3 regions of the Shewanella sp. 10N.286.52.B9 genome follow, and region 2 is predicted to be linked to each of the others. Evidence: predicted binding sites of a transcription regulator. Region 2 holds the regulator's gene; each other region holds the start of a gene.
The links. Region 2 encodes sigma-54, which starts transcription at its own class of promoters, with help from an activator protein. Its sites were predicted from a motif close to GTTGGCACGNNNNTNGNNT; they were not measured.
Positions count from the first base shown of each region.

Region 1: a site for sigma-54 is predicted at 3,031-3,049, ahead of BCU91_RS12750 (DUF3192 domain-containing protein). Genes of this name have one in related genera too.
Region 3: a site for sigma-54 is predicted at 3,884-3,902, ahead of BCU91_RS04625 (HAD-IIB family hydrolase). Genes of this name have one in related genera too.

Region 1 covers NZ_MCTY01000178.1:73,513-78,916, forward strand. Annotated here, with positions in the region: gene queF (NADPH-dependent 7-cyano-7-deazaguanine reductase QueF) at 22-876, opposite strand; gene syd (SecY-interacting protein) at 998-1,651, shown strand; gene BCU91_RS12740 (Zn-ribbon-containing protein) at 1,791-2,564, opposite strand; gene BCU91_RS12745 (hypothetical protein) at 2,609-2,941, opposite strand; gene BCU91_RS12750 (DUF3192 domain-containing protein) at 3,133-3,519, shown strand; gene BCU91_RS12755 (DUF2789 domain-containing protein) at 3,516-3,746, opposite strand; gene BCU91_RS12760 (GNAT family N-acetyltransferase) at 3,912-4,550, shown strand; gene BCU91_RS12765 (DUF962 domain-containing protein) at 4,551-4,865, shown strand.
Region 2 covers NZ_MCTY01000190.1:54,861-60,264, reverse strand. Annotated here, with positions in the region: gene mgtE (magnesium transporter) at 235-1,596, opposite strand; gene BCU91_RS14360 (HPr family phosphocarrier protein) at 1,795-2,067, opposite strand; gene rapZ (RNase adapter RapZ) at 2,093-2,941, opposite strand; gene ptsN (PTS IIA-like nitrogen regulatory protein PtsN) at 2,938-3,381, opposite strand; gene hpf (ribosome hibernation promoting factor) at 3,384-3,671, opposite strand; gene BCU91_RS14340 (RNA polymerase factor sigma-54) at 3,695-5,179, opposite strand; gene lptB (LPS export ABC transporter ATP-binding protein) at 5,314-5,404, opposite strand, start outside.
Region 3 covers NZ_MCTY01000058.1:39,235-44,638, forward strand. Annotated here, with positions in the region: gene BCU91_RS04610 (BamA/TamA family outer membrane protein) at 1-536, shown strand, start outside; gene BCU91_RS04615 (hypothetical protein) at 569-1,435, shown strand; gene BCU91_RS04620 (GGDEF domain-containing protein) at 1,819-3,654, shown strand; gene BCU91_RS04625 (HAD-IIB family hydrolase) at 3,951-4,802, shown strand; gene BCU91_RS04630 (glycosyl transferase) at 4,804-5,404, shown strand, end outside.

The DNA.
Region 1 (5,404 bases), on a different contig from region 2:
GTTGTAATATCATTTTTGAAATTACTGTCTCGCTAAACGATGTGTCTCAGGCGGCTGCTCAAAATCACTTCTAAATGGATTAATATCTAAACCTCCACGGCGAGTATAACGGGCATAAACCGTTAATTTAGAACATTGGCAATAACGTTTTAAGTCAGTAAAAATACGCTCAACACATTGCTCGTGAAATTCATTGTGTTGACGGAATGAAATCAAATAACGCAGTAACTTCTCTCGATCGATTTTAGGACCTTGGTAGCGGATCATCACGCTACCCCAATCAGGCTGAGAGGTAATTAAACAATTCGACTTTAGCAAGTTGGATGTAAGTGTCTCAGCAACATGTTTCTCTTCAGTGCTGTCTTCAAGGTACTCAGGTTTAAATTGATAATCATCAACTTCAATATCAAGTTCATCAATACAGTTACCCGGTAACTCGACAATGCGCTGGGTATTAAAATGTTTTGGCTCGATGATTTTTACCGTGACCTCGCCATTGGCACAGCGGCTAAGATCTTGTTGTAAAGTTTGTTGTACTAGTTCAACACTGTCAAAGCGGGTTTGATTAAAGCTATTTAAATAAAGCTTAAATGACTTCGATTCAATTAAGTTATCACTTTCGATGGCAAGGTAAACTTCAATGATGGCTACCATAGGCTTGCCTTTGGCATTAAGCCAAGATAGTTCATAGCCAGTCCAAATATCAGCACCTTGAAAAGGTAACTCAGCCGTTAATGCAATGGCATCTCTATTTAGCTTACGAGGAACCCCTTGCAGCAATGATGCATCATATTCAGCTTGATATTGCGTCGCTTGACCTAAAGTTAAACCTTTAAGTGCTTCAGCATCACTATAGGGATCGTGATTGTGTGTCATCTAGTGTGTTTCCGTGTCAAAATAGGCCTTTATTATAATACCAATTTATATAATTAGGTAATCACTGTACGTGACAAATACACCAATCTATTTGGTCACAAACAATATTGGAGCATCTTAAGTGTCTTGTTCAACATCATTGGATCAATTTTCTAACCGTTATATTCAAGCTTACCAAGATACCTTAGGGGAATTACCGCGATTTTACCCAATGGGTCAAGGGTCTAGTTGTATTGAGGGCCAGTATGATCTTGAATCTGATGAAGCGGTATTTTGGCAGACTGTTAAGCGTAAAAGCACCGCAGACTTTAGTAATGTCGAACATGCTTTAGAGCTTAAGCTGCATGATGATATCAATGATTTTTACGGCCACTTCTTTTCAGCCTCTTTGTATTTTAATTCGCAATGGGGCGAAGGCGAATTACTGCAAGTTTGGAATCAGCAAGACTTTGAATCTTTGCAGCAAAATATCATCGGCCACTTGATGATGAAGAAGAAGCTTAAACAAGCACCAACCTGGTTTATCGGTGTATTGGGTGATGGCGATAACATGCTAACGGTTGATAATGAAGATGGCAGTGTGTGGATTGAAGTGCCAGGCAATAAGCCCCATGAAAAGCTTGCTGATAGCCTAGCTGGATTTATCGATAGCCTAACGCCAAGAGTCACACCAGCAATTGAACCTGTAGAAGAAGATCATGGCCATGTGCCACATCCGGGGATTTGGCAGCGAATGAAAATGATGTGGAATGACTTATTGAGACGAAAGTCATAGATCAACGTTATTAATTTGCGATAAACCAAAAAGCCTGACTTATAGATTAATTAAGTCAGGCTTTTTGTTGAAAAGAAGGTTAATGATGCAGCTGTTCTGATCGATGTTAGATACTTCAGAACAATAACGTTTGAAATTATTACTGATGATCCCATGAGATATTCGACACAATTCTGCATGGCTCACATCTGAAGTGAAACATATCCAATAATGGCTCATCCAATAACCACTGTTTCGATCCACAGCGTGGACAGGCTCGTTCTTTTTCAGACTGTAAACTTTCACCACCAACGCGATAAAGATAATAGTAAGTCGGAATTTTGGTAATAAATTCAATTCTGCCGCGGATATCCCAGCCTCGTCTAAATAAATCACTTTTATGACTGGTCAGTTCTTCTAATGCTGCAAATTCAGCTTTGGTTGCCGCCGCCATTTGCAGTTCATCACAAGCTTGCCACTCTGTTTGCCAGCGAATAACTCGCTTATGGTCGCCATTAAAGCTTGCTGGAATTTGATATAGCGGAATAGGGAGAAGGTTGTCGCCACTTCTTAATGGTGAGCACATATGTACATAGCTGGTGTAAAGCACCTGCCAGCTGGGAGTGTCGATATTACTTTGCTCTGAATTGATATCTTGACCGATAAACTTTTCACGTGGCGCCAATAACTTTGCTTCAGTTAGCATAGTTAATGCTTGTTTGACCCATGGGCTGTTGTTACGGGCTGATAAACTGTTTTTTTCAGGTATTAATAGCCTGACTTTAAACTCACCTTCATTAAATGCGACAGCAAATTCTCGTCCTAATACTTGGCCATTGGCTCTGAGTGCTTCTAGAAAGTTATTAATGGCTTTTTCTGCCGCAGTGATAGTGGTATCGGCGAAACATTCAAATCTGAGTTCAGTGACAAACATGGTTTTCCGTTTTTAGCTGGTTAAATGTATTGAGGATGTGGTGCTTAACTTTCTAATTGTACAATTCGTTTTTCAAGTGCTGCTATCTTTAGGGCAAATTCACTTTCGACAGCGTCAAATTTAGCCTGCCATTTTTGTTCTAGCGCCGTTAATGGGTCTTGAGCCGTTTCAGTATTAGCTGGCTGTATCATGGCTGCTAAATCGGGTAAGTCTTGCCATTGCTCTTTGGGGATGGCTTTAAATTGCTGCAAACCCTGAATAAGGGTTGGCATGGCTATCCGCGTACCTAATTTACCTTTTATTAACGCTAATGTTGGCGTATGACCTGCTACAGCAATGGATTTTGCCGCCGCAAGGACTTGTTCAATTGGACTCATAATTAGTGAAAATCCTTAAATATCGGTAGTGAAATTACTCAAAAAGTGAGACATGTTTTTAAATGGTGAATAAAATCAAGGCTTTAATTTTTGGCACACTTTTAGCTTAATCAGTATTGAGAACAGTATAACTTACTCTGAAAAACAGTTTCAGTAGAAATTACATTAGAACCATTTGAAAGGGACGTATTATGAAAGCAAAATTGGGTGCAGCATTAATTATGGCTATAGCAGCGACTTCACTAACTGGTTGCGTATTGAATGTGGGCGATCACGAAGGTAAGCGTAGTGATTCATATTGGCAAAAACAACAACAAACTAATCGTAATAACTTAGCGAAACTTTCAATCGGAATGGCAAAAGATCAAGTCACCATTTTGATGGGAACGGCTGATTTCAGTGAGGCTTATGTGACCCAAGCAGATGCACAAAGTCCGAAGAAAGAGGTTCAGGTGTTTTTCTACCGTACTCAATGGAGTAAAGGTGACGGCAAAACCACAAAAAGTGAATGTACCCCAGTTGTAATAAGTGACAACAAATTAGTGGGTTGGGGTGAAACTGCTTACCAAAACATTTAATTTCTTAATAAAACGTCCAGTTGGTCTATTAATTCAGACCACTGGCCGTCTTGATGTAAGGCCTCTTCAATAAAGTGTCTTTGCGATTCTGACCAAAATCCAGCCTGTGCAATGGTGCTATTTTTAGCCAGTTTATGTTGTTCGATAAACTGGTTAATATCTTCCTTAGATGAACTTAATCCTAATTGCTGAAATAAGTGTTCAAATGTTGTCGTTGTCGTATCCATGAGCTTTCACCATGTATGAATGATATTACTTTACTAAGATTAGGTGACCCTATTTAAATTGCAATATGTTTCAAAGTTGTTAAGTTGAGACTATCAACTGGATTAGTTAAGAGTGACATCATGGAAAACAACACTTTGCCCCCGAAAACTCAAGCTGCGCCGTCTTTGGATGAACAAACTAACGATCAACCTAGAGCGGTTTATTTGACTGCGGAAGATCTAAGAGTTGCAGCATCGATTATTTATAATGCCTATCATGATGATCCATTTTTTATTGAAGCTTTAGCCACTGCTAATAAAGCCAATTACGAACAAAAACTGCGGGCTGCAATCAGAGAAGAGCTCACAGAGTTATGGCAGCAAGAGCAACCATTAATTGGTTGGTTTGAAGGCAAACGTCTCATCGGTGTCGCCTGTGTGATCACCCATCAAGTGCCTCTTGGTGAAAGTCGTTACTGGCACTGGCGTTTAAAAATGGTACTCGGCACTGGTTGGAGTTCAACCCAAGCATTTATTAAAAAAGAGCATACCATCTTAGAAAGTTTACCGAGTAAACAATACGGTATTTTACAATTTATCGCTTTGAGCCCTAATGAGCAAAGAAAAGGTAATGGGGCAAAATTAATTCAAGCGGTGTTAAGTTGGTGCGATGAGCAGTTAGAGCTCGATGGGATCGGAGTATTTGTTAACAACGATAAACATGCAGCGCTTTTTATTGGTGAAGGTTTTGGCCATTTGTCTGATCAAACCATTGGCTCTGTTGATGGTGAGATATTAATTTATCAAAGTAAATCGGAGCAATAAATGGCTGATAAACAGTATCAAGACTTTAAGTCGTTTTATCCTTTTTATTTATCACAACATCAAAATGCCACATGTCGGCGCTTACATTACCTCGGCTCTGGACTGATAGTGTTATTGCTGTTGGTGACTCTAGTTAGCCAGCAATGGTGGCAACTATTATTTATCCCTGTCATCGGTTATGGATTTGCATGGATTGGTCACTTTGTATTTGAAAAAAACAAACCTGCTACTTTTGAATACCCGCTATACAGTTTGCTCGCTGACTGGGTAATGTTTGCGCAAATGTTAAAAAAGCTATTCTTCTCAAAGTCATAAACAGGCAAGTTTCACTTTGGTGTGTAAGACTTATCTCACATACCCTGTAAGTTATCTAACTTTAGTCTGTATGCATTCTCTAGCTGAATTTGTTTTTTACCAATGAAAACATAGTCTTAAGTTTTCAAGTCTGTTTTGGTGACGAGAATTTATTGGTTTGTGAGTAAATGGGGTGTTTTCTCGCCAATGAATTTAGCTAAAATATTCCACAAGGTCGCAACATAAATAAAACAGGGTGTTTTGTTTAATATTGCACTTATAATGAATAGTCATATTGTAAAGCCAACAACCTTTGGTCGTTAATGTCTCAGGATGAGATGAAAATTAAAGGAAGGGGGCTGGTTATTCATTGAGATATTTATATGAGAAAACCTCTTATTAGCTATCTCAAAATATGAATTCAGGACGAAGTCAGGACACGCTCAAGGAAAGGGCATAAGCTCAGTTATGGATAACTGAAACTAGGATGAACCCTCATCAGGATGATGACGGATTGCAGGATGCAGCATACCAGGATGGTAATCTAGGAGTAAAACTGT
Region 2 (5,404 bases):
ACTTGTGCCAATTATGAAATAAATATTTTACCCTTTTATTACAGTGACTTATTTTTTTAAAGTGTTAGCTCTAAAAAGTGAGCGTGAAACATCTTGGTGCAAAAGTACTATTTTGGTGCGAATTGGTTTTAATTGGTAAACAAAAGTAACCATTAAAACTCTATGGTTTTAAGGCACAAAAAAGCGGCAATAAATGCCGCTTTTTATGCTGATGAGAGAGGGGGTTTTACGGCGCTACATTAAGAAAATGGTCGCTAAGCCTAAAAAGGCGAATAAGCCAATCACATCGGTGACTGTGGTTAGTACCATACCGCCAGCCAATGCCGGATCGATATTGAGTTTTTTAAGTATGAGCGGAATACTGGCCCCCGCTAGTCCGGCAACGGTCATGTTAATGAGCATCGCGCCGCCAATGAGACCGCCCAGTGCCATATCACCTTTCCATAGCCACACTGCAAAGAAGACCAGTACCGACCACATGAGGCCATTAAGAAAACCAATGGCTAATTCTTTACCGATAAGCCAACGGGAGTTACTTTGGCCAATATGACCCAAGGCGATACCACGAATAACCAGAGCTAAGGTTTGATTGCCTGCCACACCGCCCATACTAGGGACAATAGTCATTAAAATCGCGATGGTGGCAAATTGCTCTAACGTGCCTTCAAACATATTACTTACTGATGCAGCAAGTAAGGCGGCAAACAAGTTAATGGTAAGCCATAGCGAGCGTCTGAAGGTGCTTTTCATTACGGGGCCAAAGGTATCTTCATCGTCATCCATACCCGCCATCCCCATCATTGAGTGTTCGGCGTCTTCACGAATAACATCGACCACATCATCAATGGTAATACGGCCTAATAATTTTTGCGCTTCATCTACCACTGGGGCCGAAATCCAGTCATGGCGTTCAAATAATTGCGCCACTTCATTATCAGGCATGTCCACAGGGATGCTTTCTAATTCAGGATCCATGATGCTGCGAATGGTTGAATTAGGATCACAGGTGAGTAGATCGGCAAGGCGCACCCCACCAAGCACATGATCGTTGCGATCAACCACATATAAGGTATCTGTGGTATCGGGTAAGTTGCCGCGCTGGCGCAAATAGCGTAATACCACATCAATATTAACGTCAGGACGCAAAGTGACCGTATCAGTATTCATGATACTGCCAGCGGTGTCATCAGGGTATGACAGTGCTTGTTCGACGCGATGGCGGTCTTGACTGCTCATGGATTGCAGTACTTTTTTATAAACAGCATCTGGCAAACTTCTTAAGATGTAAGCCAAGTCATCGGTATCCATCCCAGAGGTGGCTTGGGCTACTTTTTCTGGGGTCATAGCGCTGATGAGTGAATCTTTTAACTCTTCACCGAGTTCTTCTAGGATTTCACCCGCTTGCTCATGATCAATCAGTTGCCATAACACTTGACGAGTTTTCGGCGGTGATGATTCAAGAATTAATGCGACATCGGAGGCGGCCATGTCATGAAGCATATTTCTGACATGAACAAACATACCGCTACCTAATGCTTGTGTAAGCTGATTAAGACGTTGTTCGGTCAGTTCGCTGTCGATGACTTCAATACCCATTGGCTACTCCTGAAAAGACGATGATGAAATGTTAACTTAACTCACCGGAAAGAATGAAGAAATTTCTAATATCTGATGGCTTGATGCGCAATTCATAAATACGCTAATACTGCTTGGTGGTGTGTTGAGTATAGCTAATAAAATAATGGTAAAGGTGAGTCGCTGTGTTTCCTTGGAGATGTTACTGGGCGCAGGCGGTTAGCTTTCTTCGTCAAATTTATCGTTGATTAACTTGCATACGGCCTCAAGGGCTTTTTCTGCATCACGGCCTTGAGCTTCAACAGTAATGATTTTACCAATGCCACTTTCTAACATTAATAACCCCAATACACTGGCAGCACTGGCTTGTTTCTCACCTTGGATAAGGGTGATAGTTGCGTCAAACTCGGTAGCTAAAATTGCCAATTTAGTCGCCGCTCGCGCATGCAAGCCTAGCTTGTTACTGATGGTAATTTGCTTTGAATAGGCCACCGTTTTGGCTGGCGTTGTGGTTAGCTTATTCAATGCCAAGCTCTCTATGGCGGGCGCTGACTTTGTGCTTAGAGTTGTTGAAACGTTTAGCGAGCTGATCGGCAATATAAACCGAACGGTGCTGACCGCCAGTACAACCAATGGCAATGGTCAGGTAGCTGCGGTTATTACGCTCTAAATGTGGCATCCAAGTGTCAAAAAGGTTTTCAATTTGCCAGATAAACTTATTCACCAAAGGCTGTCGCTCTAAGAACTCTTGCACGGGCGCATCTAGGCCTGTGTAGGGCCTTAACTCAAGCTCCCAGTGCGGATTCGGTAAAAAGCGCACATCAAACATAAAGTCTGCTTCAGCCGGCATGCCATGCTTAAAGCCAAATGACTCAAAATGTACCACTAATTCTTTATCAACACTGCCTAGCAAGATTTGCCGAACATGATCGCTCAATTCGTAGATATTAGTTTGCGAGGTGTCGATATAGTGATCAACCATTTTGGCTATGGGTTCGAGTAACCGCCCCTCAAGCTTAATGGCTTCTTGTAACGAAATTTGATTCTTAGACAGTGGGTGTAATCGGCGGGTCTCACTAAAACGCTTCAGTAACACTTTATCGTTGGCGTTTAAAAAGAAACTGGTAATGCTGGTATCGTCAGACAGTAAAGCAATTTGCTCTTTGAGTACTTTGCCTTGCTCTTCGATATTACGCACATCGACGCTAATGGCGACAAGCTCGTTACTATCTTTAAGCTGTTCAAGCAGGCTGCCAATCAGTGGCAGTGGCAGGTTATCAACACAGTAATAACCTAAATCTTCAAGCACTCTCAGTGCGACTGATTTTCCTGAACCTGAACGTCCCGATACGATGACAAGTTTCATGCAGTAATAACCTGATAAAGTTCTGTAGCGTCATGACTCTTTCGAAGTCGTTTAAGTATCAATTTATCACTGAGTTTCTCTGCCATGCTAGATAATGTGCTTAGGTGTTGCTGGCACTGATCTGCAGGTACAAGAAGCGCAAATAAAATATCTACAGGTTGCTTGTCTATGGCATCAAAGGCGATTGGCTCTTCGCATTTGATTAAAATAGCAATGGGTTCTTCGATATTATCTAAGCGCCCATGTGGAATTGCTATGCCATTTCCTATACCTGTACTGCCCATTTTTTCACGCGCTATTAGACTTTCAAAAATAGCCTGTGAAGAAAGGGTTGGGTACTGGGCAGCCATTAAATTGCTGATTAATTCCAGTACCTTTTTCTTACTGCCCGGAGTGGCACAGGTAGTGCACGCCGGCTGCAGGATGGTACGAAGTTCCATCGTTAATGCTTAGTGAGTTTCTCTTTATGTTTAATTACCTGACGGTCTAGCTTATCTATCAGGGCGTCTATTGCCACATACATATCAGCGTTACGCGATACAGCAAACACTTCACCGCCTTTTAGGTGCAGTTTGGCTTCGGCAATCTGTTGTAGCTTTTGAACATCGAGCACAACGTGAACATTATTGATCTGTTCGAAGTGTCGTTCAAGCTTTGAAAATTTTGTTTGCACGTATTCCCGTAAAGATTGAGTTATTTCAATATGGTTTCCAGTCAGGTTAATTTGCATAGGTCATCCTCCAATAACAAAAGTTATAAGCTTTTGCGTTGGTTTGAGGGAGGGATGAGCATTGCCTCTCGATATTTGGCTATCGTACGTCGAGCAACGTTAATCCCTTGTTCAGCCAATAGTGTCGCCATTTTACTATCACTAAGAGGCTTTTTCGGGTTTTCTGCAGCTACGAGCTTTTTAATAAATGCGCGAATTGCTGTAGAAGAGCATTCTCCACCATCATCGGTACTTACATGGCTTGAGAAAAAATATTTTAGTTCAAAAAGTCCACGGGGGGTATGCATGTATTTTTGGGTCGTGACCCGTGAAATGGTCGACTCGTGCATTTCAACCGCTTCAGCAATATCATTGAGCACCATCGGCTTCATGGCTTCTTCACCGAACTCAAAGAAACCTTGCTGAAATTGTACGATACAGTTAGCCACTTTTAGTAAGGTTTCATTACGGCTATCGATGCTTTTGATAAACCATTTAGCTTCTTGTAAATGACCACGAATAAATTGGCTGTCAGCTTGGCTTGAACCGCCTTTGGCCATAGCTGCATATTGCTGATTAACGCCAATTTTAGGCATGTTATCGGGATTTAGCTCGACCACCCAGCGACCATTCTTTTTAAGTACAGTAACATCAGGAATGACGTACTCATCTTTAATGGGGGTAATTTGCAAGCCTGGACGTGGATTGAGCGTTTGAATAAATTCAATGGCTTCACGTAAATCATCTTCTTTAAGCTTGGTTTTACGCATCAGTAACCTAAAGTCACGACCGGCGATTAAATCAAGATGATCTTTAATCAGTAACTTAACATTATCTATGCAAGGAATTTCATTAGGGTATTGGCCTAATTGAATTAATAGACACTCACTTAAATCTCGCGCTGCAATGCCGACGGGATCGAAGTGTTGTACCCGTTTAAGTACAGCTTCAACTTCATCGAGTTCGATATCGTCAGTGCCTAAGGATTGCAAAATGTCTTCAACGCTCTGGGTGAGGTAACCGCGCTCATCAATGGCATCAATAATGGCGGTTGCAATCACTAAGTCATTTTCAGAAAAGGGAGTGAGGTTTTTTTGCCATTCAAGATGCTCATACAAGCCTTCACTGGTTTCGCCTTGAAACGGCATATCATTACCGCTCGATACTGCGCCAGAGCCAGAAGTAGGCGAGGCGGTATACACCTCATCCCATGTGGTATCCATAGGGAGTTCTTCAGGCATAGAATCTTTAGTGAGCGATTCAGTGGTATCAACCGTTGAGGTGTCTTTTTCTATGGTGACTTGGCTATTATCACTAAAATCGGTGTCAGTTTGCAGGGCGTTTTCTTTTACGGGCTCTTTGGCTTTAGTGAATTCGTCTTCAAGCTCTAATAGCGGGTTTGAATCAAGTGCTTGTTGAATTTCTTGCTGTAGCTCCAATGAGGAAAGTTGCAATAAGCGAATCGCTTGTTGCAACTGTGGGGTCATGGTTAAGTGTTGACCCATTTTGAGTTGGAGTGAGGCTTTCATGTACCGCTTGTCCCTAATTGAATTACATCATCGCGACGAACAGTGTGGGCGCTAGTTTATGATCCTAGAAAAATAGACTAGATTAAGGTTTGTTGTTGGCCGCGAATGCCATACTAAAAACTGAATAGTGCTAACTATAGCTTGAATTGTTCACCTAAGTATACCGACCTAACTTGCTGATTGACTAAGATCTCAGCAGGTGTTCCTTCAGCAATCAAGTTTCCG
Region 3 (5,404 bases), on a different contig from region 2:
GTTCAGGCGTGGTCGTCACCAGTATTTACGACTCGCGGGATTACCGTTTAAATGCCACTAAAGGTTGGTTGTTTCAAGTGGATGCCGGCCTGTATCAAAACGATCAATCATCGTCATTTTCAACTTACAATGTCGAGTTAGCCAATTACATTGATTTAAGCTCTATGTCTGCGCCAGGATTAATCGCTTGGCAACTGCAAGGGCACTTTACTGATGGCGATGTACCTTGGAATTTACTGCCAGATCTAGGTGGCTCTAACGCCATGCGCGGTTATATCAAAGGGCGTTACCGTGACGAGCAAATGATGATGGGCCAAGTTGAGTATCGATTACCGATTTTTCAGCGTTATGGCATGGTTTTTTGGGGCGCGGTGGGCAGCGTTGCGCCTAAAGTGAGCCAATTATCTGATGAGTTAATGACATCCTATGGCACCGGTTTTCGCTTCAATATAAAAGACAATATTAATCTGCGTTTTGATGTGGGTGTGGGTGAAAATGAAACTAACTTCTATCTTAATGTGAATGAAGTTTTTTAATTTACTGTTTGACGTATCAATAACAGGCGAGCATGAATAACACAATTTCTGAATTGCATATAAGCACCACAAGATGGCGAACTTTGGCTAACTCATTGGCCATGTCATTGGCGCTGTCATCTAAGTCAGTGGCTATGTCATTGGTGATGCTCGCCATACTGTATGCGGCAGCTGCTAGTGATGCATTGGCCAATGAAGCCATCGTCAAAGATGCCCTTGCTAGTGAATCTCTTGCTAATGAAACAGACCAGCAATGCAGCCGTAATGCTCATTACAGCATTTATCTTAATGGGATACACACTGGCGAAATGACCAGAACTGAGCATTGGCAAGGCAAATCAGCGGTAGTAACGTCAAACAGTGAAGCCAGTATTTTAGGCATTGGCACCCAATATCAGCAGCGGGCAGAACTGTCTTGGTCTGATGCAACTAATGAATGGTTAACGGATGAGTTTCATCAACAAGTGTCAGGATTTCGCTCACGGGATATGCAAGTCACTTTTGATGACGCAGGGCGACAGTCGCGGGTCGATATTGATGGCGATGTGGATACCTATGTGTCAAAAGAACTCCCTTTGCGCGATGTGGATACCTTGGCGATTCAAATTCGGGAGCATTTATTACAAGGTCGGCAGCAATTCGCCTTAGTAAGGCAAGCCTCTGATGGCATCGAGCCCTACCAGTTTTATGTGCAGCAAAAGCAAACGGTTACACTTGCACCTTGGGGGGAGGTAACCTTGATCCCCGTGGAGCAAACTGGCGATGAAGATGTCACCTACTATTTTGCTGCAGATATGGATTATCAACTGATTAAAGCCCGCTATCACGGCATTATCCTCAAAGGGTTAATTGAACTCGACAGCTACTCTTCATCGTGCGAACCAAGCTCTGTTAAATAACGCCAATTTACAGCATTAAAATCGTTATTTTTGACTATTTTTATGGCAAAAAATAATTTGTGATGGCTGTTATCGGCCTCACAAAACGATTCTCGCAAACTCAGATAATTCATCTCAAGCATTAGCCAATGCTAAGTAAACCCAGACTCTATTCATCGTTAACTCTTGCTGTTATGCCTAGTGCATTTTTTTAGGGCTTATCAGGTTTAAGTTACTTGTGTATCAGTTCTGTCAGTCTATTTGTGTCAATTTGTAGGTAGTTGTGAGTTTTGTTGCGAAGCCATTCCATATTACGCCTAAGTCGATATACTACAAAAGTGCTATTTAGCTAACGAAAAATGGATTGTTTGTAGATGAGAAGATTTATCCCATGGCTGTGCAGTATGCTTTTTTTAGCAAGCTTGAGTGCTGTTGCCAATGATGCTTTCCTCAAATTAGAACAATCAATTAAAGGGCTTTCTGCTGCAGAATCGATTGCGTTATTAGACCAATTTGATCTTACAGGCAGCAACTTTGATGCTGAATCTCAAGCAAAGTATTATTTTGTTTATGGCCAGCAGTACGAAAAAACTCGCCAGTTGGAATTAGCTATAGCCAGTTATGATAAAGGTATCGCGCTGGTTAGCTCTTTGGCGGTGACTGATATCTTAATTGATAGCTACTTAGAGCGCTCCTTTGCTAAATATCTCCAAACTAACGATCCTGCGGTTTACTGTGAAGATAGAACACTCGCGCTCCATTATGCTCGTCAGCATAACAACTCAGAATTACTCGCTAAGACATTAACTCAAAATGCTTTTTGTTATACAGAGCCTACTACGGTTCAACAGGGCATTGATTTATTAAGCGAAGCGCTGACAGTCGTTGATAAAAGTAGTGCGCTAAACTTAAACCGTAAAGCTTTGATTTATAATGCGACAGGTAATCTTTATCGGCGTGTGGGATTACATCTACAAGGGTATGAAAACTTTGAAAAAGCCTACCTGACTTGGCAGCGTATTAATGACAAAGAAGACATGTTCAATATGCAACACAATATGCTTAGCGAGGCATTAAAGCTAGGGGATTGGGATAAAGCTCAGAAAAGCCTGACGGTGCAGTTCACTTTGGCCAATGAAGCTAAAGATTACAAAGATTTATTATTTTTCGCGCATCTAAATAGCGGCCGCGTGGCGCTAAGAATGAATGATTTTCCCCTTGCTATTGAGCATTTAGAAAAAGCGGTTGCATTACACCACACTTCCAAAGAAAGTTATTTTAAAACCAGCAATTACTTATATCTGGCGTTAGCTTATTTAAGAATTGGTGATGCAGTAAAAGCGGCTGAAATGGCGCGCGCATTCAAACAAGATAAACACTTTAGTCAAAACCAGCAAAGCATGATTTTACAGGCCGATGCCATAATTGCGATGGATGAGGCTAAGCCCATTGAGGCCGTTAATACGCTGCTTGATGTCATTGATTTAGAAAGGGAGGCGCACCAAAGCGTCATTAGCAACCAAGTTATCATTTCTGCGCTTGGTCATAATGACCAATTGGTCAATTTTGAAAATCAATTACTGGCGAATAGGCTTGCTATTAATGAATTAAACTTGGTAGCAGTTGAAGATAAAGAGCGTATTTATCAGCTTAATCTGATGCTACTTTTTGTTTCTGCTGTGGTGTTATTAACCTTGATTATTTTCCTATTGCTCTCGCGGCGATCGTTAAAATTTCGTGCAGAAATTGACTTTCTTACCGGGCTTTATAATCGTGGCCAAACCTTTACCCAAGGTCAGAGCCTCGTTGAAAAAGCGGCAAAAAAGCAGCAACCTTTGGCAGTGATCCTGTTTGATATTGATAACTTCAAAACCATTAATGACACTTATGGGCATCATGTGGGCGATCTTGCGCTAAAATCGCTGTCAAAAAGAGTAAAAGCCTTATTAAAAAACAGTGACTTGATAGGTAGGATCGGCGGTGAAGAGTTTTTGATAGTGTTACCCAATACTAATATGGATCAAGCCTTTGCGATATCAGAGCGTTTGCGTCACGGCATAGCATCTCGAGCGTTTCACTTTGACGATATTAGTCTTGATTTAACGGTGAGCATGGGAGTGGTAAATAATATTGATAGCACTAAGTCATTATTTTATTTAGCAAAAATAGCAGATGAAGCACTGTACCGAGCTAAATATGCAGGTAAAAATAAAGTGCACCTTGCTGCTGAGTGCGCATAACCCTTACCAAAAACAGCTTGGCTAATGCAGTCCTATTAGCAAGTGTAATTAGCTAACCTTTAACGCTCTCTTTGCACTGTAATGGTGCAAAGTTTGTTTCAAAATCCTGCATTTATGATCCATTTCTGTGTTTTTTTTAATGTGTTCTTTCCCTTCGGATAAATTATTTAATCAATAAATTCAGTGTCTAATGTTTAGTTTCTAACCATTTTAGTGCAAAGCGCCAAAAGCTGGCATGTAACCTGAAACATTTTTAGGCAGTTGAATAATTGTTTAGGTAATGGAAGGGAATAAATATGACCACAAGACCGCTAATATTTACAGACATGGACGGTACTTTACTTGATCACTTTGATTACAGTTTCTCCAGCGCAATAGCGGTAATTGAAGGATTAAATGAAAAGCAAATTCCTATTATCCCTAATACCAGTAAAACGTTTGCCGAAATGGAAAAGTTTCAGCAAACCATTGGTTTTAACTCACCGTTTATTTCAGAAAATGGCGCAGTGATCTACATTCCCATTGGTTACTTTGACACTCAGCCTCAAGACACCTTTACCCAAGGGTATTATTGGGTAAAAGAATTTTGTGAGCCAAGAAGCCATTGGTTAACCTTACTGGAAACCGAGGCCAAAGCATTTGCAGAAGATTACCTTGGTTTTTCATCTCTGACAGCCGAAGAGCTTTGTGAGCTAACGGATTTAACCCCAGAAAAAGCCACACTGGCCTTGGTAAGGCATTACTCTGAGCCGTTATTGTGGACCGGTGATGACACTCGAAAGCAAGCCTTTATGGCCCATATGAATAGCCTAGGCGCGAATATGCTCCAAGGCGGGCGTTTCTTACATGTTGGCGGCCATACAGATAAAGGCCGCGCCATGGACTGGTTAGCCCAGCAATATGCCAATGCTTATCAAACCAGCGTGCAAACCATTGCCCTCGGTGACAGTGGTAACGACAGCGCCATGCTAGAGGCGGCTGATATTGCCATTCAAATTAAATCTCCCACTCATACTTTTCCAAAAATCGATACCACATCAACACCGATTCAAAGTAGCCAATACGGCCCTAAAGGCTGGGCAGAATGCCTAGAAGCTTTGTTTTTAAACCCAAATTCTTCAACATCATTGAAGCTTGAGGAGGCATAACATGGCTGACTTTTACCAAAATGGCATAGTGACTACCCTACATAATCTGACCCAGCGTACCCATGAAGAGATGGAGCAGGACTTACTTAAATTTGCTAAAACGCGGCCGTTAGGGCTGATTTTACCTTCGCTGTATTCAGAGCTAGAGGGTGAAGCCTTACCTGCAATTATTAGTAAATTAAAAGACGTGCCTTACTTAAATGAAATTGTGATTGGGCTTGATAGGGCCGATAAAGAGCAATATAAACAGGCGCTGGGTTTTTTTAATCAGCTGCCACAACACCATAGAGTACTTTGGAATGACGGCCCCAGACTGCAAGCCCTTGATGCTAAATTAAGTGAGTTGGGCCTTGCGCCGAAAGAGCTCGGTAAAGGCCGTAACGTTTGGTACTGCATGGGTTATATTTTGGCGTCCGGCAAAACGGAATCAGTGGCACTGCATGATTGCGATATTGTCACCTATGAAAAATCCCTGCTGGCAAGATTGTTATATCCGGTGGCCAATCCACAGTTTAATTACGAGTTCAGTAAAGGTTTTTATGCCCGTATGTCCAATGGCAAAATCAATGGCCGCGTGTCTCGGTTACTGGTCACGCCATTGA